One region of the Shewanella mangrovisoli genome, then DNA from elsewhere that is predicted to be linked to it. Evidence: predicted binding sites of a transcription regulator. Region 1 holds the regulator's gene; each other region holds the start of a gene.

Region 1 (8,028 bases):
CATGTGGCCATTGTTTCGTGTGACCAGCATGTTGATGGTCATGGTGGTGTTTGGGGCTACAACAACTCCGACTCGAGTTCGCTTACTGTTAGCAATTGCCATCACGCTTGCCATTGCGCCAGTTTTGCCGCCCGTAAAGGATGCCGAACTCTTTTCCTTAAGCGCTGTTTTTATTACCGCCCAGCAAATTATTATTGGCGTCGCCATGGGTTTTGTGACCCAAATGGTGATGCAAACCTTTGTGTTAACGGGCCAGATCATTGGTATGCAAACCAGTTTAGGTTTTGCCTCTATGGTTGACCCTGGTTCTGGCCAACAAACGCCAGTGATAGGTAACTTCTTTTTATTACTCGCGACGTTGATTTTTCTCGCTGTCGATGGACACCTGTTGATGATCCGTATGCTTGTCGCCAGTTTTGAGACCTTACCTATTTCGAATCAAGGGCTAACCTTGACAAGTTATCGCTCGCTGGCGGAATGGGGCTCCTATATGTTTGGCGCGGCACTGACCATGTCGCTCTCGGCGATTATTGCCTTACTACTCGTTAACTTATCCTTTGGAGTCATGACCCGCGCCGCGCCGCAGCTGAACATTTTCTCGATAGGTTTCCCCATCACTATGATTGGTGGACTGCTGATTTTATGGTTGACCTTGACTCCCGTAATGGCCCATTTCGAAGAAGTCTGGGCGTCGGCACAGCTTTTGCTTTGCGATATTTTAGGGCTTCAGTGTCAAGCCAATGGCATATTCTAACCGGATAGGAACGCGTAATGGCTGAAGAAAGTAGCGGCGAACGCAGCGAGGAACCCACCGGGAGGCGCCTCGAACAGGCGCGAGAGAAAGGGCAGGTAGCCCGTTCAAAAGAGTTAGGTACCGCGACCGTGTTACTCTCGGCGGCGACTGGCTTATATATGCTTGGACCTGGAATAGCGAAAGCCCTATCCAATGTATTCGAGCGTGTATTTACCATGGAGCGCGCCGCTATTTTCGATACGAACCAGATGTTTAATGTATGGGGCGTCGTGGGGAGCGAGATTGGCTGGCCGTTACTCAAGATTATGTTACTGATTGTCGTGGTGGCATTTATTGGTAACGTATCCCTTGGTGGGATGAATTTCTCTACCCAAGCCATGATGCCTAAAGCCAGTAAGATGAGCCCTATTGCGGGGTTTAAGCGGATGTTTGGTGTGCAGGCCTTGGTTGAATTAACCAAAGGGATTGCTAAGTTCTCTGTGGTAGCAATCGCGGCTTATTTGCTACTCAGTCATTATTTCAACGATATTCTGCTCCTGTCTGCCGATCATCTCCCCGGTAACGTCCATCACGCGCTGGATTTGTTAGTGTGGATGTTCATTCTGCTTTGCTCCTCCGTCTTAGTCATAGTGGTGATCGATGTGCCGTTTCAGATCTGGAACCACAACAAACAACTGAAAATGACTAAGCAGGAAGTTAAAGACGAGTATAAAGATACAGAAGGTAAACCTGAGGTTAAAGGTCGAGTACGGCAAATGCAGCGTGAGTTAGCGCAGCGACGCATGATGGCTGAAGTTCCCAATGCAGATGTGATTGTGGTAAACCCTGAGCATTATGCCGTGGCCATCAAGTACGATGTAAAGCGCTCTGCAGCGCCTTTTGTTATCGCTAAAGGGGTGGACGAAGTCGCCTTTAAAATCCGTGAAGTGGCAAGGGCACATAATATTGCGATTGTTTCGGCGCCACCGCTGGCGCGGGCAATTTATCACACCACTAAGCTTGAGCAGCAGATCCCAGAGGGCCTATTTACAGCGGTGGCGCAGGTACTGGCTTATGTGTTCCAGTTACGCCAGTACCAAAAAGGTCGTGGCCGTAAACCTATCCCAATCCCTGTTAATCAACCCATTCCTGACGATCTAAAACACTAGTTAAGTGTTAGGTTACCGAAGAAATAGTTCACAGAGATAAACCCACAACAAGAAGCGCTAGCAGTTGGCGCGCTTTTTGCTTTCAGGCTGTTATGCGTCAAAGTTTAGGTATCTGTGAATGGATGTTAAAGCCTCCCTAGGCCAAGTAAAACAGTTGAAACTGAGCTCTTTCAAGGGCATAGGTACGCCAATGCTAGTGCTTGCGGCATTGGCCATGATTGTGCTGCCTATCCCGCCGTTTCTGCTCGACGTTTTATTCTCCTTTAACATTGCCTTGGCTTTGATTGTTCTTCTTGTCGCGATTTATACCGACAGACCCTTAGACTTTGCTGCGTTTCCAACCGTTTTATTAGTTGCAACATTGCTGCGACTCGCGCTTAACGTGGCATCAACCCGTGTAGTATTACTCGAAGGTCACAATGGTGGTGACGCCGCCGGTAAGGTGATCGAGGCCTTCGGCTCCGTGGTGATTGGCGGTAACTATGCTGTAGGTTTAGTCGTATTTATCATTTTGATTATTATCAACTTTGCCGTTGTGACTAAAGGTGCTGGCCGTATTGCCGAGGTGAGTGCTCGCTTTACCTTAGATGCGATGCCCGGTAAGCAAATGGCCATCGATGCCGACTTAAACGCAGGTATTATTAATCAGGATCAAGCCAGAACCAGACGCGCCGAGGTGACCCGCGAAGCCGACTTCTATGGCGCAATGGACGGTGCATCTAAGTTTGTGAAGGGCGATGCGATTGCCGGTATTATGATTTTGGTGATCAACATTCTCGGTGGGTTTATTATCGGGATTGTGCAGCACGGTTTGACATTCTCCCAAGCCGTTGAAATTTATACCCTGTTAACCATTGGTGACGGTCTCGTCGCGCAAATCCCAGGTTTATTACTGTCAATCGCCGCGGCGTTGATGGTGACCCGTCAAAATGAATCTGGCGACATGGGCCAGATGCTGATCAGTCAGATGTTTGACAGTCACAAGTCGCTCAGTATTGCGGCCGGCGTACTCTTTGTGATGGGTATTGTGCCTGGCATGCCACATATGGCGTTTTTAAGCTTTGCCGTGATCACCGCTGGTGCCGCTTACTTTATCTTCAAACGTAATGAAGCCAAACGTGCCAAAGCCCTTGAGCAAGTCAAAACGGGCCCAACGGAAAGAGCCGAAAGAGAACCTAAAGAACTTAGCTGGGACGATGTGCACCATGTTGATACTATCGGTCTAGAAGTGGGTTACCGTTTGATCCCGTTGGTCGATAAGGGCCAAGGTGGCGAGTTACTGAGTCGGATCAAAGGGGTACGTAAAAAACTTTCGCAAGAACTGGGCTTCTTGGTGCCTGCGGTACATATTCGTGACAACCTCGATTTATCACCTAATGCCTATCGCATCTCGTTAATGGGCGTGGTGGTTGGAGAGGCGGATATTCGCCATGACTGCGAACTTGCCATCAACCCTGGTCAAGTTTACGGTAAGCTCGATGGTATAGAGACTCGTGATCCTGCCTTTGGTCTTGAAGCCGTGTGGATTGCCCCAGAGCTTCGCGAACATGCACAAACCTTAGGTTATACCGTGGTGGATGCTGCGACAGTGGTGGCAACCCACATCAGTCAGATTTTGACGAATAATGCGGCGAAACTCTTAGGCTACGAAGAAGTGCAACAACTGATGGATATGCTTGCCAAGCATTCGCCTAAGCTGGTGGATGGCTTTATTCCGGATGTGATGCCGCTAGGAAATGTCGTAAAAGTGATGCAAAACCTATTAAATGAAGGAGTTTCTGTCAGAGACTTGCGTACCATAGTGCAAACTTTGTTAGAATACGGCACTAAGAGTAACGATACTGAAGTGTTAACGGCGGCAGTGCGTATCGCATTGAAGCGCATGATAGTTCAAGAGATCTCGGGTCCTGAACTTGAAATACCTGTCATAACTTTGGCGCCAGAGTTGGAACAGATGTTGCATCAGTCAATGCAAGCAACCGGTGGCGATGGTCCGAATATCGAACCTGGTCTTGCAGAGCGTATGCAGCAATCCTTAGCGGATGCCGCTCAAAAGCAAGAAATGGTTGGTCAGCCCGCTATTTTGCTAACGTCAGGTATGTTACGTGCGACACTGTCTCGCTTTGTTAAATATACTATTCCTAATCTCAGAGTGATTTCTTACCAAGAAATCCCCGATGAAAAGCAAATACGCATAGTGTCTGCCGTCGGCCAGTAGAGGACGCATAAGTGAAGATTAAACGTTTTTTTGCCAAAGACATGCGTGCTGCACTGGCCCAAGTGAAGGACACGCTCGGCTCCGATGCCGTGATTATGTCGAATAAAAAAGTAAATGGCGGCATTGAGATTGTGGCCGCCGTTGACTATGACGAGCCCAAAGCGAAGGCGCCTGCAGCTGCACCGACTTTTATGGATGTGAGTGATGATTTAGTGTCGCTCGGTGCTAAAGCGCCGATTCGTGCTGAGACTAAGCTTAAACCCTCGGCGCCAGCGGACTCTCTCCAAGCCTTGCTCGAGAAGCAACAAAGCCGTTTAAACCAACAACTCACTCATCAACAGCAAGACGCGGAATTGCCTGCGTGGGCACAAGCACTACAGGCACCCGCGGCGCCAAAAGCTGAGCGCCGTGATATGGGAAATGCCTTCGATAAGAAGCCGCAGGTATCACAGAAACAAAATGCGGATCTCGAAGCGATGCGTGATGAGTTAGCATCTTTACGCAATTTGCTCACTCATCAAGTGTCTGCGTTGATGACTGAACACAAAAAACGTATTGACCCTGTGGGTGCCATGCTGGAGTCAAAGTTACTGGAGGCTGAGTTTTCGCCTGCGGTCGCGAACAAGCTAGCGGCGCTTAGTCAACACTATACCCCAGCAGAATTAGTTCGTGCCTTGCCACAAAGTCTAGCGAATATGCTTGATAATCAAGGTGATGATATCGTTAAGCAAGGTGGTGTTGTGGCATTGGTTGGCCCAACGGGTGTGGGGAAGACCACTTCCTTAGCCAAATTAGCGGCTCGCTTCGCCGCCCATCATGGCGCAGACCAAGTCGCTTTGATTACTACAGATCATTATCGTATTGGCGCCTATGAGCAATTGGCCACCTATGGCAAAATTATGGGCTGTCCCGTTAAGCAAGCCCATGACCTTGCTGAGCTAGAGCAAATTCTGTATCAGTTCAGAAATCGCAAGCTAGTATTGATAGATACTGCGGGGATGGGCCAACGAGATATGCGGCTTTACCAGCAACTTGATAATTTAACTGCAAATAGCAGAATACCTATCCGCAGTTATCTGGTACTGTCTGCCACAGGGCAGCGCCGTGTGCTACAAGATGCTGTAAATCACTTTAAACGCATTCCCTTATCTGGTGTTGTACTCACCAAACTCGATGAATCCGTGTCGTTAGCGGGCGCATTAAGTGTGTTGATCCAAAGTGGGTTGCCATTAAGTTATGTTACGGATGGGCAGCGAGTGCCCGAAGATATGAAAGTTGCCGATACTTTATTGCTTGCAGAGCAAGCGTTAGCGGCCTTAGAAAACACTGAACAACAATCGTTACCAGACACAGCGTGGTCAGATAATATGACCTGTGCATTTGAGTAGAGTTATGACCCTGGATCAAGCAAGTGGTTTACGTATGATGAATCAACCCTATAACGAAAAAGTGAAAGTAATCGCGGTTACGGGTGGTAAAGGTGGCGTGGGTAAAACCAGCGTATCCATCAATACCGCAGTAGCATTAGCCGAAAAGGGCAAGCGTGTCTTAGTGCTTGATGCCGACCTTGGCTTAGCAAACGTCGATGTCATGTTAGGGATCCGTGCCGAGCGTAACCTTTCCCATGTACTCTCTGGCGATGCTGAGCTGGATGATATTATCGTCCGCGGTCCTAAAGGCATAGGCATTGTCCCTGCGACCTCTGGTACCCAAGGCATGGTCGAATTGAGTCCTGCGCAACACGCGGGTTTAATTCGAGCTTTCAGCGAGATGCGTACTCAGTTTGATATCCTCATCGTGGATACCGCCGCGGGGATTTCAGATATGGTGCTCAGTTTTTCCCGTGCGTCACAGGATGTGCTAGTTGTTGTCTGTGACGAGCCAACCTCAATCACTGACGCCTATGCGTTAATCAAAATTCTCAGCCGTGAACACGGCGTTTTCCGTTTTAAAATTGTTGCGAATATGGTGCGCAGTTTACGCGAAGGTATGGAATTGTTTGCTAAACTCAGTAAAGTGACCGACCGATTCTTGGACGTGGCACTCGAGCTGGTTGCGACCATTCCGTTTGATGAAAACCTTCGCAAATCAGTGCGTAAACAAAAGTTAGTGGTTGAGGCTTATCCTAAGTCTCCAGCGGCTATCGCGTACCATGGCCTAGCGAATAAGATCATGAGCTGGCCGGTACCACAGCAACCTGGTGGGCATTTGGAATTTTTCGTTGAGCGCTTGGTTCAGCGACCAGATTTTCAAGAGGAAAAAACGAGTGAATAAAGCCGCAGCGTATACTTGTTTAGACAGTAAAACGTCAATCGTTGAACAGTATGCACCGTTGGTTAAAAGAATTGCACATCACTTGCTCGCCAGATTACCTGCCTCAGTGCAGCTCGATGACTTGCTTCAAGCGGGGATGATGGGACTATTAGAAGCATCATCCAAGTTTGATGGTGGCAAAGGTGCAAAGTTTGAAACCTTCGCCGGCATACGGATCCGTGGCGCCATGTTGGATGAGATCCGTCGTGGTGACTGGGTTCCCCGTTCTGTCCATCGTAATAATCGTCGAGTTGCTCAAGCCATTGATGAGTTAGAGCAAGTGTTGGGTCGTGATGCGCGCGACACAGAAATTGCAGAAAAACTTGATATGACGCTCGATGAGTACCATCATATTCTTAACGATGTTTCTGTTGGTAAAATCATAGGGATAGAGGACTTAGGCGTATCGCAGGATATACTCACTCCGAGCGATAATGTGAGCGATGGAACATTTGAAGCATTAGCAGAAACCCAGTTTCATTCAGCACTCGTTGAGGCGATAAAATTATTGCCCGAAAGAGATGCGCTAGTGCTATCGTTATACTACGATGAAGCATTGAATTTAAAAGAAATTGGCGCCATTCTTGAGGTAAGCGAATCGCGAGTTAGCCAGATATTAAGTCAGGCAATGTTGCGACTCAAAGGCAAACTCAAGCATTGGACATAAGTATAATTATTGATTGAGCACAGAATGTCGGCTCACCGGAGGAAACCTTGGACAAGAATATGAAGATTCTCATCGTTGATGACTTTTCGACAATGAGACGTATCATCAAGAACTTGTTGCGAGACTTGGGCTTTAATAATACCCAAGAAGCAGACGACGGCTCAACCGCGCTGCCCATGCTGCAAAAGGGCGACTTTGATTTTGTCGTCACAGATTGGAACATGCCTGGTATGCAAGGGATTGACTTGCTGAAGGCCATCCGTGCTGATGATTCTCTAAAGCATTTACCCGTATTAATGGTTACCGCAGAAGCAAAACGTGAACAAATCATCGCTGCCGCACAAGCTGGCGTGAATGGTTATGTGGTTAAACCTTTTACCGCAGCAACACTTAAAGAGAAGTTAGATAAAATATTCGAACGACTCGCTTAAGCAAGGATGAGCTATGAAGTCACAAACATCAGGGCTCATTACGCTTGAGAAGGCTCAGCGTTTAGTTGAACTATTAAGCGCGAATGATCAAACTCAAGCAGATGATTTATTTAGGGAACTCGCGGCTCCACTCCAAAGGGAGCTCTTTGATGAAGTTGGTAAACTAACCAGACAGCTTCACAGCGCATTGATGGATTTCCAAGTCGATAATCGTCTGGTTGAACTAGCTAATACAGAAATCCCCGACGCTAAGGAAAGGTTAAGTTATGTCATTGACATGACTGAGCAGGCAGCGAATAAAACCATGGATGCGGTGGAGGAGTGCTTGCCATTAGCCAATGCATTAACTGCGAATATCCAGCAGGTGATGCCATCTTGGGACAAATTAATGCGTCGTGAAATCGCCTTGAGCGATTTTAAAGCGCTTTGCCACAATGTGCAGCATTTGATGTCACGTAGCGAATTGGATTCCAATCGCTTACGCGAATTGCTCAACC
Region 2 (8,028 bases), 1.8 Mb from region 1:
CCAGTGATTTACAGGCAAGCATCAATGCCGAACTGACTGCGACAATGGAAAAAATGCATGAAGAAGCGCTGCAGGATCCAACCTTATTGCTTGCCGATGACGTGTTACCGGCCCAGCAAGTGGTCAAGACCGAATAAATTGCACTGCTGATCAGTAAAATAAAAGCCGCATTCCAATGCGGCTTTTTTGTATTCGTTTACCTGCTTATTGGCACATCGAGGCCCCAATTCATACGCATTAAGGCCAAAGTTGATGTTTGGCCTTAGCTCTCGTTTTACTGGCTATCGCTTAAGGGCGGTAAACCTTAACATTGTGATAACCTTGTTCAATCAGGTATAGCGCCTGTAATTTACTCATCACACCACGCTCGCAGTACAGCAGGTAAGTCTTCTGCTTATCGAGATCGGCAAACTGAGTCGCTAATTTGAAGAAAGGAATGCGCTTGATTTCCACGCCTTCAATCTCCAGCGGTTTGTTCTCTTCTTCCTCTGGGGCGCGAATATCAATCACCACTTCATTGGTGTCGATAGCAACAACGGTTTCAGTTTCAGTGATACGCGTATTCATCTGTTCTGCTATCTCCCTGATATCAATGGCAACAGCCTGCTCAACGATACGGTCAATCAGGTCCTCAGAGAATTTGGTCTCTTCGGCCTCAACCTTGGCCAGTACCGCCTTAACGGTTGGCTTTTGCGAAATCACACCGCAATATTCGGGCATAGATTTAGCAAAATCTTCGGTGCCGATACGGCGACATTCGTTGATGATGTCCTGCTTGTCCATGGCGATCAGCGGGCGCAGGATCAGCATATCGGTGCAGCGGTCAATCACGTTCAAGTTAGTTAAGGTTTGGCTCGATACTTGGCCTAAACTCTCACCAGTCACAATCGCCTGAATGCCCATACGTTCAGCAATACGCGCCGCGGTGCGCATCATCATACGCTTGAGTACCACGCCCATTTGACCGTTGTCGATTTTCTCTAAAATCTCGGCCACTACAGGCTCGAACGGCACGGACACAAACTTCACTTTGTGGGATTCACCATAGGTTTTCCACAAATGGTAAGCGACTTGTTTCACGCCAATTTCATGCTGCGCGCCGCCGAGGTTGAAGAAACAGTAATGGGTACGAGCACCCTTCTTAATAAATTGGTAGCTCGACACGCCTGAGTCAAAACCGCCCGAAATCAAGGACAATACATCTTCCTGCGTCGCCATCGGGAAGCCGCCTAAGCCTTCGATACGCTTAGTCACCATATACAGTTTATCACCCTCGATTTCGAGGTTAACTGTCACTTCTGGGTTCTTCAAACGCACACCAATCGCATCGGTAAACTGGTTTAAACCACCACCAACATAACGCTCGACTTCGATAGAGTTAAAATCGTGTGAGCCAGTGCGTTTGACGCGCACACAGAAGGTTTTACCGGCAATTTGGTCACGGTAAACGGGTAAGACTTGCTGGTAGATATCATCGACTGAGGTAAAGCTGTATTCATCCACTTGCACCACATGGGCAATCCCAGGAATACAGGCTAAACGCTCACCAAAGGCCTGAGCTAATTCAGGTTTATCATTTGGCACCTTTACCCAAATACGGTCCCATTGACGTTGCACTTTGGCATCTTCATCAACTTTTTTGAGCACGTTACGGATGTTGGTTTCAAGCATTTTGGTGAAGCGCATGCGCACGGGCTTGCTCTTCATCATGATTTCTGGGTACAGCTTTACAATAAACTTCATGGGATTTCCGCGGGCAATTTTGTAAACAGCAAAATTGGTTAAAAGAATAATCGCCGGATTATAACAAACTCACGGCGATTGGCGCACCTGTTTCCACACTCGGTCTGCGCGTGGCGTGCGCTTATGCACAGTTGAACTTATAGTCAAAAAATCACAAATAAAAAAGCCGTGAGCAAGTCACGGCGTTTTTATCGAATTACAGGTTTGGATTAAAAGCTATTTACCCACTTGAATTTCTTCGGATTCTTTAGCTTTACCCTGTTCAATCGCAATCTCAACGCGGCGATTTCGCGCGCGGTTTTCAGGTGAGTCATTAGGCACGATGGGATTATTCGACGCCATACCGACCACTTTCATCCGCTTAGGATCGAAGCCCTTCACTTGCAGCAGCACATCGGCTACCGCCACAGCGCGTTTGCTGGAGAGATCCCAGTTCGAGCTATAGAGCTCATCACTTATCTGCATATCATCGGTGTAACCCGATACCGTGATGATCCCCGGCACATCTTTTAGCAATTCACCGACCGAGCGCACCACGGGTTTAAATCGTGGCTGCAGGAAGCCAGATCCTGAGGCAAATGAGCCCTTCTCGCGGATACGGATAATGATTTGCTGCCCAAGTGACTCAATTTCGATCGCCCCATCGGTGATCTCATTATTGAGCTCCTGTGCCATTTTCTTCACTTGCTGATTGATTTTATCCTGCGCCGCAGCGGCTTCGGCCTTCACCGCATCCGCCGTTTCTTGTGCCGTCGCAGAGGCTTCACCACCCCGCTGCGAACCATTTTGCTGCTGCACACCACCCGCGCTATCGTCCTCGCCCGCTTGATAATCCAATACGGGTTCGGTCATTTCGTTGGTTTGTTGATTAATGATTTCAATCGGCGTGGGATCGGGACGGCCAGGACGAAACTCCAATGCAATCACAGACGTCCCCTTAGGAATGTCTTTGACTTCGACCTTGTTTTGCACCCCGAAGGCATACTTCATCGAGCCTGCGATCTGCTTAAACTTCATCACGTCCATTTCGGAGAATGATAGCAGCAGCACGAAGAAACACATCAAGAGGGACATCAAATCGGCAAATGTTGCCAACCAGAGCGGCGCTCCGGGCGGTGGACAGTTGCACTTAGCCATGGGCTACTCTCCGTCCGTTGTATCGATTTTCCGCTGTTTTTCAGCAAGATAATTCTTCAAGAAACCTTCAATCACCCGCGGGTTTTGGCCATCTTGAATCGCTAATACCGCGTCCATAATCAGGTTGCGGTTCAGCATTTCTTCACCCATGCGCAGGGTGAGTTTATCGGCAATGGGAATACACACCATGTTGGCGACCACGGCGCCGTACAGTGTCGTTAACAAGGCCACCGCCATCGACGGACCAATCGATTTAGGATCTGACATGTTAGATAACATGGCCACTAAGCCCACTAAGGTACCAATCATCCCCATCGCTGGGCCGACGTCACCAAAGGCTCTAAAAATCGCAATGCCGTTGCGATGGCGCTCTTCGGTGAGGGCAATGTCTTTTTCAAGCGCGGCGCGCACCACTTCACCATCGTGACCATCGACCAACATATCGACAGCTTTTTGCATAAAACTGTTGGAAATTTGCGCTTCTTCGAGGGCAAGGAATCCGCCTTTACGGGCGGCGTCCGCCATAGTCACGGATTGTTCGATAAGCTCTTCAGGCTTATCAATCTTAAACATAAAGGCTTTGACGGCGATTTTTACCGCGCCCAAAAACTGTTTGAGATTGAACTTCATCATTACGACGAAGAATGAACCACCGAATACGATAAACACTGAGGGGACGTCGATAAAGATTGCCAGGCCGCCGCTGGTCATCATAGCCCAAAGGATAAAACCAAAGCCCCCGACTAGTCCTATAACTGTAGCTAAATCCACAACGGCTCCTCAATATTCGGTATAAACGACATGATACTGACTCTATTCGCAAAATAACACAAAATGTCATCCGCATAGGGATTACACTTTGGTTTTAACCTGAGCCTTACTCTATGATGTCAAAGGATGATTATAAGCATAATGCTATTATTGTCATTTATCGGACAAGCACTAAGCAAGTTTAGCGACAATTTCTATTTTCTGAAAAAAATTCAGCAACAAAGCGTGCTATTGAGCAAATATCCGTCGACTGAATTTGACCCTTGAGTCGCCCTGATATACCTTGTGTCCGCTCTTTCAAAGGAATTATTAACGTGGCGAAGAAACCCGAAAATCTCAGTTTTGAAGAATCCCTTGGTGAACTCGAGCGCATCGTTGCCGAATTAGAACAGGGCGATGTCTCTCTGGATGATGCGTTAAAACAATTTGAACGTGGCATCAATTTGGTGCGTAACAGCCAAGCAAAACTCGAGCAAGCTCAGCAAAAAGTGGCCATTTTACTCAAGCAGGATGAAAATGCGCCCCTCTCTCCCTATGCCGTTGAGGGCGAATAAGCGTGTTAGTCAATGCAATAAAAGAATATCAACTACGGGTTGATGACCAATTAAAACAACGTTTCAGCACACTCGAAGACACTGCGCCGCAGTTAAAGGCCGCCATGACCCACGGCGCGCTATTAGGCGGTAAGCGTATTCGTCCTTTCTTGGTTTACAGCGTGGGGCAAATGTTTGGCGTGCCGCTTGAAAAGCTTGATGCCAGCGCCGCCGCCATTGAGTGTATTCATGCTTATTCGTTAATCCATGACGATTTACCCGCCATGGACGATGACGACCTTCGTCGTGGTCAGCCCACAGTTCATATCGCCTTCGATGAGGCGACCGCCATCCTTGCAGGGGATGCACTGCAAACCTTAGCCTTTGAAATTGTGACCGAAGCAGTACCAGGGATCAGCAGCGAGCAGCATATCGCTATGGTGAGAGCGCTGGCGAAAGCCTCGGGTTACCGTGGTATGTGTGGCGGCCAAGCGATTGACTTAGCCTCAACCGATAAGCTCATCGACCTTAAGGCCTTAACTCAACTCCACAATATGAAGACGGGCGCCCTTATCAGCTGCGCCGTTGAGTTAGCCCTGATCGCCGCTAATGCGCCAAAAGATGAATATCAGACTATGATGGAATTTGCGCATGCGGTAGGACTAGCCTTCCAAGTGCAAGACGATATTCTGGACATCATTGCCACCACGGAAGAACTCGGCAAACCCCAAGGCTCTGACGCCGAGTCCAATAAGAGTACTTTTCCGCAACTACTTGGACTGCAAGGCGCCAAAGACACCGCCGCGCAACTGATCCAAGAGGCACTATCAGCGCTGGCTAAATTGCCATACAATAGCCAGTTAATCGCAGACTTCGCCCGCTATATCATTGAGCGAAGAATATAATAAGAGACGAAGTATCTCGCTATGAGTTTGGACATTTCACAGTTTCCCGTGTTGGCTCAGGCCAACACTCCTAATGAACTCCGCCAGCTTCCTCAGGCCCTGTTACCTCAATTGGCCGATGAGTTGCGGGAGTTTCTTCTTAAGTCCGTTGGCATGTCCAGCGGACATTTTGCCTCAGGACTCGGCACGGTCGAACTGACTGTCGCCCTGCATTATGTCTATAACACCCCGTTTGATCGTTTGATTTGGGACGTTGGCCACCAAGCCTATCCCCATAAAATCCTCACCGGTCGCCGCGACAGAATGCACACCATTAGGCAAAAGAACGGCTTACACCCTTTCCCTTGGCGGGAAGAAAGTGAATACGACACCTTTAGCGTGGGGCATTCAGGCACATCCATTAGTGCCGCATTAGCCATGGCCGTTGCCGCCGAAAAAGAACAGGCAGGCCGTAAAGTGGTTGCCGTCATTGGTGATGGCGCCATGACGGGCGGTATGGTGTTCGAGGCAATGAATCACGCGGGTGATTTGCACAACGATATGCTGATGGTGCTGAACGATAACGAAATGTCGATTTCAGAAAACGTCGGCGCGCTCAACAATCACTTAGCGCAACTGATGTCGGGCCGCCTCTACACCACGATTCGTGAAAGCAGCAAAAAAGTGCTCAAGGGCATGCCGGTCATCAAAGAGATGGCCAAGCGCACCGAAGAACACCTCAAGGGCATGGTTGTACCTGGCACTCTGTTTGAAGAGCTAGGCTTTAACTATATCGGCCCTATCGATGGCCACGATGTCGATGCCCTAGTGGAAACCCTGCGCAATATGCGCTCTCTAAAGGGTCCACAAGTGCTGCACATCATGACCAAAAAAGGTCGTGGTTATGAACCGGCCGAGAAAGATCCTATCGGTTGGCACGCGGTACCTAAATTTGACCCCTCACAGTTTAAGAAGCCAGCGACTAAGCCGGGACTGCCGACCTTCTCCCAAGTGTTTGGCAAATGGTTATGTGATATTGCCGAGCAGGACGAAAAAGTCTTAGGCATTACCCCTGCCATGCGTGAAGGTTCGGGCATGGTGGAGTTCTCACAACGCTTCCCGAAACAATATTTCGATGCAGCCATTGCCGAGCAACATGCGGTGACCTTAGGGGCCGGATTTGCCTGTGAAGGCTTTAAGCCTGTGGTCGCCATTTACTCGACCTTCCTGCAACGGGGCTATGATCAGCTGATCCACGATGTGGCGCTACAGCGTTTACCGGTATTGTTTGCCATTGACCGTGGCGGTATCGTCGGTGCCGACGGCCCAACCCACCAAGGAGCATTCGATTTAAGCTTTATGCGCTGCATCCCGAATATGGTGATCATGGCGCCATCGGATGAAAATGAATGTCGTCAGATGCTGTATACCGGTTATTGCTATGACGCAGGCCCGAGCGCGGTGCGTTATCCAAGGGGCAGCGCCACAGGCGCGACTCAGGTCGAAGCCATGACGGCGCTGCCAATTGGTAAAGGCGTGATTAAGCGTTTAGGCAAAGGTATCGCCATGCTGAACTTTGGCACCACCTTAGCCGCCGCCTTAACCGCCGCAGAAAGCTTAGACGCCACCGTCGTCGATATGCGCTTTGTGAAACCGTTGGATGTGGATTTAGTCAAAGAGATGGCGCAAACCCACGATGTGATCGTAACAGTAGAAGAAAACGCCATTATGGGCGGCGCAGGCTCTGGTGTATTAGAACTGCTGCAAAAGCTTAAAATGCCCAAACCTGTGCTGCAAATCGGCCTACCCGATGAGTTTATTAAACATGGCTCTCCAGAAGAAGTGACCCATGATTTACAACTCGATGCCGAAGGTATGTTAGCGCAAATTAATGCCTTTCTTGCCGATTGAGTGTTGATGGGAGCCTAGCTCCCAGCAACAGTGCAAAGCGTGATGAATTGCGATTAGCAGGCAAAAAACAGACAAATAAAAAGGACTGCATTTGCAGTCCTTTTTATTACTTAACGCTCAGCGCGTTAGCTTAGGCTTCAATCAGGCTTCAATGTTAATTGAAGCTGATTCTTGGCTAGGGCCGCCCTGTGACACCATCACCATGGCTGGACGCAGTAAACGGCTGTTTAGCTCATAACCCTTTTGCATCACTAACATCACAGTATTGGCTGGATACTCAGCACTTGGCTGCATACCAATCGCTTGATGTTGGTCAGGATTGAAAGCTTGCCCCTGTGGATCGATAGGTTTTACCCCAAACTTAGCCACGGCGGTCAAGAAGCTCTTTTGCGTAAGCTCAACACCTTCAAACAGCGCTTTGGTGGTTTCATCCTGCGGATTAGTACCTTGCAGCGCACGTTCCATATTGTCTAACACTGGCAGTAATTCGTTGGCGAATTTTTCCAATGCAAACTTGTTCGCCTTTTCCACATCCATCGCAGCACGGCGGCGAATGTTGTCTACTTCGGCAGCAGCACGGATAACGGAATCTTTTTGCTCTTCAACTTTCGCCAAAGCGTCAGCGAGTAACTGTTCCAGCTCTTCAATACGGAAATTGGCTTGGGTAAGCTCGTCAATCAGACTCGCTTCTTCGGTAGAAACTTCAGACTCTACACCCTCTTGGATCAGATCCTGTTCTGCTTTAATCGACTCGTTGCTCATTTTCACTCCAGCTAAAAATGCTTTGTTTCTAAATACTCTGGGCATATTATGGGGATCAATTTTGACGTTTCAAGGCCTAAGGCCAGATCTAGCATAAATATGACCACAAAGTTCCACACCATTGGCCTGATTGGCAAGCCGCACCACCCAGGGACAAATCAAACCCTCAAACGTCTGCACCACTGGCTGACGGTGCAAGGGTACGAAGTCCTCGTGGAAGAGCGCGTTGCCAGCGAGTTAGGGACCAATATCGTCGCGGTCGATTTATTAGAGATTGGCGCACGCTG
Region 3 (8,028 bases), 910 kb from region 1:
AATGTGAGGCGGCTTTTTTATGGCATGTTTTTATCAAAACAGGAGAGATTAGCGCAAGGTTTCCTTGGCGAATCTGGTTCGCTGGAACACAAACACCATAAGCGCGCAGACTAAGCCACAGATCAGGCCGACTAAATGCGCCTCGGTGGCCACGCGTGCACCAATCATGGCGGTCACATCATCATTGGCACCATAAAACTGTTCATGGCCGACTTTAACTATCACGCCGAGTAGCAGCAAATAACCCGAGCGGAGATGACGGCGAATATCTTGCACTGCACCAAAGGTGAATAGGCCGTGTAACATGCCGCTCAGTCCCACATAGCCTAATAGCTGCGGATAACCCAGATACAGGCCAATGCCTTCAAATAGACAAAGCAGAATAAACAGCGCGGTTAAGCCCTTGAGCCAGTAATGAAAGTGATGCAAAAACAACACTACCCATAATCCTGCGAGGTTCATCAGCAGGTGCCAATGATTGGTATGCAGCAGATTACCTGTGATCAGGCGCCACCACTGACCGTCACTGATGGCGCTGCGGCGATAGGCGAGCAGATTATCTATGCTCGGGGTAAAAAGCCCCGCAATATACAAGAGCGCACAGAGCAGACTGACGATAAGCGCCAGCCAATAGGGGCCGAGTGTTTTTAACGTCACCAGTCTCACGCCTGCGGTTTACCCGTTTCAGTTGCCTTGTCGAGCGAGGCCATTACCTCTGCTTTATTTTGCAGGTAATCCTCTAAGCCCCGTTTGCGAAGATGGCAGGCTGGGCAGTCACCGCAACCATCACCGACTATGCCGTTATAACAGGTCAGGGTATGGTGGCGAACTAAATCGAGCTGCTGGTATTTATCGGCCAGCGCCCAGGTTTGGGCCTTGTTGAGCCACATTAATGGGGTGATGATCTCAAGCTTTTTGTCCATGCCTTGCACCAGTGCCGATTCCATCGCACGCACAAAGTCGTGGCGACAGTCGGGATAACCCGAAAAATCGGTTTCGCAGACACCGGTAATAATCGCCTCGGCCCCTAATTGATAGGCGTAGATCCCTGCCAAAGTCAAAAACAGGATATTGCGGCCAGGCACAAAGGTATTGGGTAAGCCATTTTCCATTAATTCGTGGGACACGGGGATGGCATCGCGGGTAAGGGCAGAAATTGCTAACTCATTGAGTAAGCTCACATCCATAACCTTATGGCTAGTGATCTTTAAGCGCTTGGCGAGGGATTTGGCAACTTCAATTTCTTCACGGTGACGTTGACCATAATCGAAGGTGATCCCGTGGACTTCATCAAACTGAGTTAAGGCTTGAATAAGACAAGTCGTTGAGTCTTGTCCGCCACTGAAAACCACTACCACCTTTGAAACTGACGCTGCTGACATAGGATCCACTTAAATTAACACATAAAATAGGGCGTAAGTGTAACTCAGGCGCTAGGGCTTGCAAACTCTTTGCTGGCGTGTGGCGACGGGCATATCGCTCTTGGCATCACTCTGTCTGAGGCGGTAAAAACTTGCAGCTGCAGCTAAAATCCTCTATAAATGCCGCCCCAGAAAAACGGAACGCTAGCATGAATTACCCAGTCAACGAAGTCTTTGAAACCATTCAAGGTGAAGGTGTCTTTACCGGAGTGCCCGCCATTTTTGTACGTTTACAGGGTTGCCCTGTGGGATGTGCTTGGTGTGATACCAAACAGACTTGGGATCTGCTTGAGGAAAACAAGGTGTCACCCGAACAAGTGATCACCGTCGATGGTTCCGTAGGGCGCTGGGCTAACCATACGGCGCAGAGTCTTATCGAGGCGTTCAACGCTAAGGGATATACGGCGCGCCATGTGGTGATCACCGGTGGTGAGCCTTGTATGTACGATCTGCATGAATTAACCCACACGCTCCATGCTGCCGGTTTTGCCACTCAAATCGAGACCAGCGGCACCTTTGAAGTGAAGTGCGATGCTGATACCTGGGTGACTGTCTCGCCAAAGATCAATATGAAAGGGGGTTATAAGGTGTTAGCGCAGGCCTTGATCCGCGCCAACGAGATAAAGCACCCGATAGCAACCGAAAATCATATCGACGAACTCGATGAGTTACTTAAAGGGATTGATGTGTCGGCGAAAACTATTTGTCTGCAACCGATCAGCCAAAAACCAAGGGCGACGGAATTAGCGATGAAGGTGTGTATTGCCCGCAGCTGGCGTTTATCGATTCAGACCCATAAGTACTTGAATATCGATTAATGGCCACTTAGCTCAGCAGCATGGGTCTCTAATGCTCAGAAATAGTTTTAACGCTCCGAATGGGGCGTTTTTTATCAGCAAAATCCATGGATTAAAGGTTAAGCGATAGAATAAGTTTGAATAAGCGTGAGTAAGACTAAGAAAACTGGGAGAATGACGCGAGATAAAGTGTGAGAGAAGAAAGAAGTGGTGGAGGGAGAAGGATTCGAACCTTCGAAGGCGGAGCCGTCAGATTTACAGTCTGATCCCTTTGGCCACTCGGGAACCCCTCCACATATTTTCTTCAACTTTTAACTCTGACTTATTAAGACGGATTTAAAAGTTATCTTAAATCTTGGCCGGATTTAAGGATAAAGCAAGTTTACAGCAGACTAACGATTGTCGAACTACACAAGATAAAAGTGGTGGAGGGAGAAGGATTCGAACCTTCGAAGGCGGAGCCGTCAGATTTACAGTCTGATCCCTTTGGCCACTCGGGAACCCCTCCACGAGTATCTTTTATAGCATCGCTAATTGTTAGTGCAAATGGTGGAGGGAGAAGGATTCGAACCTTCGAAGGCGGAGCCGTCAGATTTACAGTCTGATCCCTTTGGCCACTCGGGAACCCCTCCTCAATTGCGGCCGCCATAGTAGTCAGAAACGTTTGGCATGTAAAGTCTAAATATGAAAATTTTCCTAAAGTTCTTGTTCAACTGGTCGATTAACTAACAACGAGTTGTTTTAATGATGTTTTTTTATGCAAATCGATGTTCCTTTAATCAACGAAGCCCAAATTGGCTCCCGCTTAAATGCGGCAATAGAACACAACAGGCGAGGTGAGTTCGCCCTGTTGCTATCGCTATTGTCTGCAGATGCGAGGGACATGGCGCAGTTTCAATGGCAAAAAGAGCTCGATAATGCAGAAAAATTGCAACGTCAGTTTGAGTTACCCCCAAAACAAGCGCTTGTGGCGGATTTATCGACGGATAACAATGTTACCGACAATAGTGCCGTTTTCGCCGAGCAAGGGGCGAGGGCGTTTCAACTGCAACAGGCATTGCGCCCTGAAGCCTTAGTGATCCGCGGTGGCGAGCCTATCGCCATGGCTGAAGCCTTAAGCAATTGCGATCTCACCACACGCCTGCGTCAACGTGGGCAATTGCCATCTCCTAAAATGGACATCATGCATTTTGCCGATCTACTGGCGATTCAACGTAACTTGATGCCGTTATTAGCCAGCGCCTAGCCAGTCTCCAAGTCACTATCGGGCCGTTGAGGAAGATTCGGTCTTTAAAAACATCTAGACTTTAAGGGAATTGTTGACCAAATAGCCATCAACTGTGTCGTTACACAATAATAAGCGTGAGCTAAAGCTGAGTCTCTGACGTCACAGTTATCTATAATAAGGCGTTAATGATGCAGCTTTAAGTTGATGCATCACCCTTAAATGCAGCTGTATAGCGATTAATGAGGAAAAACAGATGAAAGGTATCATTGCAGGACAAGCGGCTACCGTAAACGACACTTGCACCGATTGTGGCAGTTTTGTGGATATAGGCGCTGTGATTGATGAGCAGGATACAATGCTGGAGTTATCCTTTGCGGGTGCACAGGCTGAGGTCGAAGCCAGCAAGATGCTGGAACGGGCTCAAGCGCGCTTTAGCCAAACCCAAGGTAACATTGTCAAGAATGACGCAGGCGTTATCCTCAAGCTGGTCTTCGATGTGAGTGTCGAGAAGATGATTTTCCAATTAGAGAACGGGCTGTAAGCATAAAACCCTGCGGTAAATGTTGATTAATTTGTAATAAATTGTGCTCGATGTTGCTGTTTGAAATGCCAATGTGTAATCTGCATCGACAAAAATATTCAGGATTGGCGCAATTAGCACGCTGAAATGAGTCGTGCTACTCGCTGTAGTATCTGTGTTACCCAACACGATGTTTTGTAGGGATTAGAGTGAAGCGACGTCAACATCAGCACTTATTAGAGTCTTTAGTTCATTCTACGGCTAAGCAGCAGGGCGACTTTACGAAAACCGCAGAGCTAGCAACAGAGCTACTCTGTGAGAATTTAGCCGTTTCTCTGGTGTCGGTTTGGATTTTTTCTGCCGATCAATCTAGCCAATCCCTCGTCGCGCAATTTGGCGCTATGGCCCTACAAGACACTTACCGCCCCTCGCAGTTGCAGACGCTGCCTCGTTATTTAAATGAACTCAAAAATCATCGCCATATCGATGCGGGTAATTCGCTTATCGATCCGCGTTTGACTGAGTTAGTCGATAACTACTTTATCCCTCGGCAAATTTTATCCAGTCTCGAGATTGGCATTCGCATTAATGGCCATCTCGAAGGGGTGCTTTGCCTTGAGCGAGCGCAACTGACTCACCATTGGCACGACAGCGAAATCCATCTTGCCTGCCAAATGGCCGATCAGCTGGCCTTAACGCTGGCCACTAAACATACCTATGATAAAGAAGAACGCCTAAGTCTATTTCGCTGTGCCACCGAGCAGTCACGCCAGATGAGCATGCTGATTAACCTGCACACCGAAAAAGTCGAATACGTCAACCAAGCCCATGAAGAGATCACTGGCTTAGCGCGTGAAAAAAGCATTGGCGCCAATTTACGTGAGTTAAGTTTTTTTAAGCAGCACAATCAATTAGCTGAGCAAACCTTAGCGCAGATCTTCAGAGGCGAGCAAGCCAAGGGCGAGGTACAATTCAATCGTGCCGATGGCAGTCGCTACTGGCTCAAGTATGTGGTCAGTCAATTTATCACCGATCGCGGCAATCATTACGCCTTAGTGTCGGGTGAAGAAAGCACGGATGAGCACAATTATAAGGCGGAGCTGGAGCGTTTAGCTTGGCGTTGCAGCCTCACTGGGCTGAATAATCGCAGCCACTTTAATCGGGTATTAGAGAAAACCACCAATGGATTGTTGCTGCTGGTCGATTTAGTGGCCTTTAAACGATTTAACGATACCTATGGCCATGAAAATGGCGACAGCTTGCTGATCGAAATTGGCCGCCGCTTAAAACATTTTTCGGAAATCAATAAGGCGACCGAAATCGCCCGTGTCGGCAGTGACGAATTTGCTGTGTTGCTCACCGATGATAACGCGGTTTACGATCTCGATTATTTCAGTACCCGTCTATATCAGCATTTAGCCATGCCGATTTTAATTGGTCGTGAGCAAATTGAACCTAAACCCGCACTTGCGGTTGTCGATATCGCTTCGGTGGCGAATCTGTTCGCACCGCTGACCTGCGCCGATATTGCGGTGCAATACGCGAAGAAGAAAAAGGGCACGGCCATTCAAGTGTTTAACAGCACTTTGCTCAGTGCCTTTAAGGAAGATGCGCAAATCGAGCGTGATTTGCATAGCGCTATCCGCGGCCGTCAATTTGAACTTTATTATCAACCCTTACGGGACCTTGAGCAGCAAACCTATATCGGTGCTGAAGCCTTGATCCGCTGGCATCACCCCAAAAAAGGTGTGCTGTATCCCGGCGCGTTTATCGATATTGCCGAGCAATCAGGGATGATCAACGCCATTGGCAGTTGGGTGCTTGAAGCCGCGTGTCGACAACTAAATATTTGGCAGCACCATAATGCCGATTTGAGCATGCATGTTAACGTGTCTGCGCGGCAGTTTTTTAGCGGGAACCTGTATGAGCAAGTCTGGCAACTGCTGACGCGTTATCGTTTAAAGCCCAAAACCCTAATCCTTGAGATCACCGAGACCGAATTAATGGGCGACATTCGCCATGCCACGCTCTTATGTCAGGAATTAGCGGAGCTGGGTGTGGGGCTGGCCATCGATGATTTTGGCACGGGCTACAGCTCGATGCGTTATCTTAAACAGTTCCCGATCAGTAAGTTAAAAATTGACCGCTCCTTTATCTCCGATCTCACCATTAGCCGCGAAAGCCAAGAAATCGTCTCGGCCATTATCGCGATGGCGAGCGCGCTCAACATTTCCTTGACCGCAGAAGGGGTTGAAACCGCTGAGCAGGAAGCATTTTTAGCCAAGAGTTTTTGCCATCAGGCGCAGGGATATTTATACAGCCCAGCGCTGCGAGAGCCCGAGTTTGCACAATTCTTATTGGCGGCGAAAGAACCTAGTCTTGTGACGCATTAACCATTCAGATTAGCCGTTCTGGCGATATAAAAACAAAAGGCAATCAATCGATTGCCTTTTGTTTTACAAACCATCTTTTGTTAACCCTTCATGCAGCACTGCTTAAACTTCTTACCGCTGTGGCAGACGCAGGGATCATTACGTCCCGGCAATTTGGCATGCATTTGATGGCCTTTAGTGTAAAACCAACGATCTTGCTCGAAGATAAACTCCGAGCGCTCGTAAATGGCATCAATCTCGCCACTCATTTTATACCAGGCTTTGAAGGTTACAGTACCGTGCTTGCGGCCATCGGGGTGAATGGTTTCATCGGCGGATAACACATCAAGCCCTAACCATTGGGGATGTGGACCTTGTTGGAGCTGTTCAAGGGTTAAGCCATCGAGGTAATCTGCATGGTGCGTTTTGATGATGTAATCAAAATTTTTCAACGTAAAAGCACAGTAGCGAGAACGCATTAATTGCTCAGGACTCATCGCCAGTTGTGCGCCAGAATCGAGACCTATATGCAGTGCTTGGCAACAATCTTGATAGATTTTTTGGCTGCCGCAAGGGCAGGTTTTTTCGTGAGTCATAATAATATTGCTTTAAAATATAAACAATTATTGCTTTTTCTTTTGGCTATCAGGTAACGGTGGGAACTGGCGGCCATAGTAAAGATTGGGTACAGGTTTGGCATTCAAATAGAAACTAGGTTCGGCACGGTTGTTCATATCCAGCGTAACGTTCCAGCGCTGCTGAGAGTCCTTTTGAGTGCCAATCACAAATTTGCCTGCAAACTCACTCACAGGTTCACCAGTCTCTTCAGCGGGGTAAAAACGCACTAGATAATAGCCAGTGTCAAACGCACTATTGCCCGATAACTTACGGTTAAGCACCCGAAAATCGATATCGATTCGGGCCTTTTTATTGCGAATTTTATCGAAAAATCGCTGGTAAATAGCAACAATGCTCTCGCGGCCATAATAGATTTCTTTACTTTGACTTTCAGAGAGATAGCTTGCGTCTTTCGAATATATTTCTGCGGTAACTTCGGGGTCAAGCTCGGTAAATGCTTTAGTGAACAGCGGATAATTGGCATTGATCAGCTGATCGGTAGTCGTGGTAGTTTTGGCTTTTGTGGGAGTAGCAAAGCTTGGAAGCGACAATAGGCATATCAGGGCTAGCAGCAAAAATCTCATTACATTATTCTAATCAAGCATTCATGGCGCCACTATAATGGAGGTACCCGCTGAACTAAAGGGTTGAATGTTTACAAAGTGTGTTTCTGTTCTAAAAGTGCACACTGAGCGTTAAGAGTGGAGGAGCTTGCCATGCTAGATGATGAATCGGCACTGTTTTTTGAAGAAATGGCGGGAGTTGTGCCACTTAAGGGCGATGTGAAGGCGGTTAATCTACAACCTAAGGCATTAACGGATGAGCAGCTTCAGCGTCGTGAAGCGCTGCAACGAGAAGCCTATTTGGCCTGTATGCCCTTGGATTTGAGTTTGATCCCGATTATTGCGCCCGATGATATTGCCAGTTTTAAGCGCGAAGGGGTGCAGGGGGCGGTATTTAAGCGTCTAAGGCTGGGGCAATACAGCATTAAGATGGAGTTAGATGTACATGCCTACCGTTCGAGTCAGGCCCGTGATGCCTTACTCAATTATTTGCTAGCGGCGCAGGCCCA

Evidence for each region. Region 1 encodes FliA, which starts transcription of late flagellar genes. Its sites were predicted from a motif close to CTAAAGNTNNNNNNNNNNNNGCCGATA; they were not measured.
Region 2: pomA (flagellar motor protein PomA) is a predicted target of FliA. The motif match lies at 3,810-3,836, and genes of this name have one in related genera.
Region 3: K0H60_RS10855 (VC2046/SO_2500 family protein) is a predicted target of FliA. The motif match lies at 2,915-2,941, and genes of this name have one in related genera.

The regions. Positions count from the first base shown of each region.
Region 1 covers NZ_CP080412.1:1,564,850-1,572,877, forward strand. The annotation lists gene fliR (flagellar biosynthetic protein FliR) at 1-754, shown strand, start outside; gene flhB (flagellar biosynthesis protein FlhB) at 772-1,902, shown strand; gene flhA (flagellar biosynthesis protein FlhA) at 2,021-4,120, shown strand; gene flhF (flagellar biosynthesis GTPase FlhF) at 4,132-5,508, shown strand; gene K0H60_RS07020 (MinD/ParA family protein) at 5,513-6,394, shown strand; gene K0H60_RS07025 (RNA polymerase sigma factor FliA) at 6,387-7,100, shown strand; gene cheY (chemotaxis response regulator CheY) at 7,148-7,531, shown strand; gene K0H60_RS07035 (protein phosphatase CheZ) at 7,545-8,028, shown strand, end outside.
Region 2 covers NZ_CP080412.1:3,319,985-3,328,012, forward strand. The annotation lists gene K0H60_RS14590 (hypothetical protein) at 1-137, shown strand, start outside; gene thiI (tRNA uracil 4-sulfurtransferase ThiI) at 289-1,743, opposite strand; gene K0H60_RS14600 (flagellar motor protein MotB) at 1,960-2,880, opposite strand; gene pomA (flagellar motor protein PomA) at 2,884-3,651, opposite strand; gene xseB (exodeoxyribonuclease VII small subunit) at 3,966-4,205, shown strand; gene ispA ((2E,6E)-farnesyl diphosphate synthase) at 4,208-5,089, shown strand; gene dxs (1-deoxy-D-xylulose-5-phosphate synthase) at 5,111-6,979, shown strand; gene grpE (nucleotide exchange factor GrpE) at 7,121-7,741, opposite strand; gene nadK (NAD(+) kinase) at 7,841-8,028, shown strand, end outside.
Region 3 covers NZ_CP080412.1:2,477,622-2,485,649, reverse strand. The annotation lists gene rrtA (rhombosortase) at 49-666, opposite strand; gene queC (7-cyano-7-deazaguanine synthase QueC) at 663-1,382, opposite strand; gene queE (7-carboxy-7-deazaguanine synthase QueE) at 1,571-2,239, shown strand; tRNA gene K0H60_RS10870 (tRNA-Tyr) at 2,427-2,511, opposite strand; tRNA gene K0H60_RS10865 (tRNA-Tyr) at 2,642-2,726, opposite strand; tRNA gene K0H60_RS10860 (tRNA-Tyr) at 2,766-2,850, opposite strand; gene K0H60_RS10855 (VC2046/SO_2500 family protein) at 2,976-3,464, shown strand; gene K0H60_RS10850 (DUF406 family protein) at 3,700-3,987, shown strand; gene K0H60_RS10845 (putative bifunctional diguanylate cyclase/phosphodiesterase) at 4,176-6,359, shown strand; gene K0H60_RS10840 (YchJ family protein) at 6,440-6,934, opposite strand; gene K0H60_RS10835 (YybH family protein) at 6,962-7,540, opposite strand; gene smrA (DNA endonuclease SmrA) at 7,673-8,028, shown strand, end outside.